2 regions of the Bradyrhizobium sp. Kon69 genome follow, and region 1 is predicted to be linked to the other one. Evidence: predicted binding sites of a transcription regulator. Region 1 holds the regulator's gene; the other holds the start of a gene.
The links. Region 1 encodes PhoB, which activates phosphate uptake and scavenging genes when phosphate is short. Its sites were predicted from a motif close to TGTCATNNANCTGTCAT; they were not measured.

Region 1 (2,199 bases):
GGGAGGCCGGACTTTCGGCCAGCCAGATCGCGGCGGAGCTCGGCAATGTGACCCGCAATGCCGTGATCGGCAAAGTGCACAGGCTCGGCCTTTCGGGCCGCGCCAAGAGCCCTTCGTCGGCAGCGCCGCGGCCGCGCAAGGCGCGCCCCGCGCAGCACATGATGCGGGTGACCCGCCCGATCTCGCGCGGCAACACTGCGCTGGCGCAGGCCTTCGAGGTCGAGGCTGAGCCGGATCCGGTCACCTACGACAACGTGGTGCCGATGAGCCAGCGGCTGTCGCTGCTGGAATTGAACGAGGCGACCTGCCACTGGCCGGTCGGCGATCCCTCGAGCCCGGACTTCTTCTTCTGCGGTGGACGGGCGTTGTCCGGCCTGCCCTATTGCGCCCAGCACTCGCGCGTTGCGTACCAGCCGGCGTCGGATCGGCGCCGCGCACCGGTGAAGCCGGGTCCGCGGTAAGCTAGCGCACGATCAGTCATCACGCGCGGCGCCTCAATAAATGCAGTGCCGTCCCGGCGAAGGCCGGGACCCATACTCCGAGCACTTAGTTGTTGTGCGAAAGGGTAACTCCGAGTCTTCGCCAAACCGCGCCCTGTGGTTATGGGTCCCGGCCTTCGCCGGGACGACATCGGACATGTCACGGCAGGTAGTAACCTAACCGCAGAAACCTACACCTGCTCCGCCTTGGCAAACCGATCATCCAGCGCGTAGCCGGCGCCGCGGACGGTGCGGATCGGATCCTGCTCGCGGCCGAGATTGAGCAGCTTGCGCAGGCGGCCGATATGCACGTCGACGGTACGCTCGTCGATATAGATGTCGCGGCCCCAGACGCTGTCGAGCAGTTGCTCGCGCGAGAACACCCGCCCCGGATGCTCCAGGAAGAACTCCAGCAGGCGATATTCGGTCGGACCGAGATCGATCGGCCGGCCCGAGCGCGCCACGCGGCGCTTGTCGCGGTCGAGCTCGATGTCACCGAAAGCAAGCACGGTGGCGAGCCGCTCCGGGCTTGCGCGCCGCAGCAGGCCTTTCACGCGCGCCAGCAGCTCCGGCACCGAGAACGGCTTGACGATGTAGTCGTCGGCGCCGGTCGCAAGACCCCGCACCCGCTCGCTCTCCTCGCCGCGCGCGGTGAGCATGATGATCGGGAGCTGCTTGGTCTCGGGACGGGTGCGGAGCCGCCGGCACAATTCGATGCCTGACAGGCCCGGCAGCATCCAGTCGAGCACGATCAGGTCGGGGATGTGCTCCTTGAGACGGGTGTCGGCGTCGTCGCCGCGCATCACCGTCTCGACGTCATAGCCGTCGCCTTCGAGGTTGTAGCGGAGAAGCTCGGTCAGGGCTTCCTCGTCCTCAACCACCATAATGCGTGCGCCCATCGGGTCGTCGCTCCTTAAGTCTTCAGGTGTTCGGTACCGTGTTGGCGAAGGTCGTCATGTCGCCCTTCGGCCGCTTGTCGGTGATCGCCTGGCCCTCGATCATGTAGAACACGGTCTCGGCGATGTTGGTGGCGTGGTCGCCGATCCGCTCGATGTTCTTGGCGCAGAACATCAAATGAATACAGAACGAGATGTTGCGCGGATCCTCCATCATGTAGGTGAGGAGCTCGCGGAACAGCGAGGTGCAGATGGCGTCGACCTCCTCGTCGCCCTTCCACACCGCCATCGCCGCCGGCAAATCATGCGCGGCATAAGCGTCCAGCACCGACTTGACCTGCTGCTGCACGAGGTCGGTCATGTGCTCGAGGCCGCGGAACAGCTTGAGCGGATGGAAGTCCGTCTCCAGCGCCGCGACGCGCTTGCCCATGTTCTTGGCGAGGTCGCCGATGCGCTCGAGATCGGTCGCGACGCGCATGGCGCCGACGATCTCGCGCAGATCGACCGCCATCGGCTGGCGACGTGCGATGGTGAGCACCGCGCGCTCCTCGATGCGCTTCTGCAGCGCGTCGAGCTCGGTGTCGATGGCGACGACGCGCTGGCCGAGCGGGACGTCGCGGCGGATCAGTGCGTCGACGGACTCGACGATCATGCGCTCGGCGATGCCGCCCATCTCGGCGACCAGGCGCGTGAGTTCCTGGAGGTCGGTGTCGAAGGCCTTTGCGGTATGTTCAGAACCCATGTCGCGTCTCCTAGCCGAACCGGCCGGTGATGTAATCCTGCGTGCGCCGGTCGGTCGGCGACGTGAAGATCTTGCTGGTGTC
Region 2 (2,199 bases), on a different contig from region 1:
CGTTACCGTCTTCACGCTCTCCTCCGTGTCGCTCTATCTCGTTGAGTGGTTGCGGCACATGAGCACGATCGAGGCCAAGTGAGTTGGGAAGCGGCCCCGTAAAAGGCCAACTCCCGCTCGATGAAGTCGCATCTCGTCAAACGAAGCCGGCACGCCGGCACGGAGCAAAGCAAGCGTGCCAGGCCGCGTCCATCCCCGACAATTGGCGTTTTCGCTTCCGCATGCGGAGAGCCTGAGCCGGGACAATTTCCTCGAAGGCCCCGTCAATGCCGCCGGTCTTGCGCTGGTCGACGCCTGGCCGGAATGGCCGAACCGGATCATGTGGCTGGCCGGCCCGGAAGGAAGCGGCAAGAGCCATCTCGCCGCAATCTGGGCCGAGGCTTCAGGCGCGCGCTCGACCACGGCCAATGGGCTGACCGTCGAAGCCGTCCCGGCTGCGCTCGCCACCGGCGCGCTGGTGGTCGAGGACCCCAAGGCCGGGGAATTCGACGAGCGCGCCCTGTTCCATCTGATGAATCTGGCCCGCGAGGACGGCGCCTTCGTCCTCTTCACCGGACGCGAGGCGCCCGCTTCTCTCGAGATCGAGCTTGCCGACCTGCGCTCGCGGCTCCGCGCCGTCCCCGTTATCTCGCTGCTGCCGCCTGACGACCAGCTCTTCCGCGGCCTGATCGTCAAATTCTGCGCCGACCGCCAGCTCGCGGTGGACGAGAGCGTGGTCAGCTACCTCGCCACTCGCCTGGAGCGGTCCTCGGCCGCCGCCCGACGGGCCGTCGACCTGCTGGACAGCGAGGCCCTGCGCCTCGGCCGTCCCGTCACAAGGGCCCTGGCGGCCGAGCTGCTCCGGGATGTCTGACCAAGGCGGCTTGACGCGGCCGGGCGGCGGAACATCAATGTCATCGAAACGTCATCGCTCTAACACATGCTCCCGCGGGTTTTGCGGCTAAGTCGCAAATTGGGGCGAACTGGATGGATCGACTTCTGATGGACTCTGCGCAAGCTGTTGAAATTAAAGAAAAAGCCCCGGAGGCCGAAGGCCCGCCGGCGATCGCATCGAGCCCCGAGCGGTTCATCAATCGCGAGCTCTCCTGGCTGCACTTCAACCGCCGCGTCCTGGAGGAATCGGTCAATCCCAGCCACCCCATGCTGGAGCGGGTGCGATTCCTGTCGATTTCAGCGAATAACCTCGACGAGTTCTTCATGGTCCGCGTCGCCGGCATCAAGGCCCAGGTGCGCGAGGGCATTGCCGAGCGCAGCCCCGACGGTCTGACCCCGTCCGAGCAGCTCGCGCTCATCAACAGAACCGTCTCGCAGCTTGCCTCCGACCAGCAGGCAATCTGGCGCGACCTGCGCGGCACGCTCGCCGACGAGGGCATCGTGCTGGTCGAGGGCAAGGAAGTCACCAAGGCGGAACGAACCTGGGTCGAGGACTACTTCCTCAGCAACGTGTTCCCGCTGCTGACTCCGCTCGCGATCGACCCGGCCCACCCCTTCCCGTTCATTCCGAGCCTCGGCTTCACCATCGCGCTCCAGCTCACGCGCGCCGCCGACGGCAAACAGATGAACGCGCTGATCCGCATGCCCGGCAAGATCGACCGCTTCATTCGCCTGCCGGCTGAGGGCAAGGTCGTCCGGCTGATCTCGCTGGAGCAGGCCACCGCGCTGTTCATCAACCGCCTGTTCCCCGGCTACAATCTGCACGGCCAGGGCGCCTTCCGTGTCATCCGCGACTCCGAACTCGAAATCGAGGAAGAGGCCGAGGATCTCGTCCGCCTGTTTGAGACGGCGCTGAAGCGCCGCCGCCGCGGCTCGGTGATCCGGCTCGAGATCGACGCCAAGATGCCGGAGCAGCTGCGCAGCTTCGTGCAGCACGCGCTGTCGACCGCGGACGACGAGGTGTTCCTGGTCGATGGCGTGCTCGCCATGAACGAGCTCTCGCAGCTCACCCGCCTCGACCGGCCCGACCTGGAATTCACCCCTTACGTGCCCCGCCATCCCGAGCGCGTCCGCGAGCAAGGCGGCGACATCTTCGCTGCGATCCGGCAGAAGGACCTCGTCGTCCATCACCCCTACGAATCCTTCGACGTCGTGGTGCAGTTTCTCCAGCAGGCGACGCGCGACCCCGACGTCGTCGCCATCAAGCAGACGCTCTACCGCACCTCCAGCAACTCGCCGATCGTGCGCGCGCTCGTGGAAGCTGCC

Region 2: the regulator PhoB is predicted to act here: its motif matches at 892-908, upstream of AC0L3U_RS26355 (RNA degradosome polyphosphate kinase).

Annotation. Positions count from the first base shown of each region.
Region 1 is NZ_JBVVOS010000022.1:22,239-24,437, reverse strand. Features, by position in the region: gene AC0L3U_RS26775 (GcrA family cell cycle regulator) at 1-461, shown strand, start outside; gene phoB (phosphate regulon transcriptional regulator PhoB) at 671-1,378, opposite strand; gene phoU (phosphate signaling complex protein PhoU) at 1,401-2,117, opposite strand; gene pstB (phosphate ABC transporter ATP-binding protein PstB) at 2,128-2,199, opposite strand, start outside.
Region 2 is NZ_JBVVOS010000021.1:102,980-105,178, reverse strand. Features, by position in the region: gene AC0L3U_RS26365 (CDP-alcohol phosphatidyltransferase family protein) at 1-82, shown strand, start outside; gene AC0L3U_RS26360 (P-loop NTPase family protein) at 176-853, shown strand; gene AC0L3U_RS26355 (RNA degradosome polyphosphate kinase) at 982-2,199, shown strand, end outside.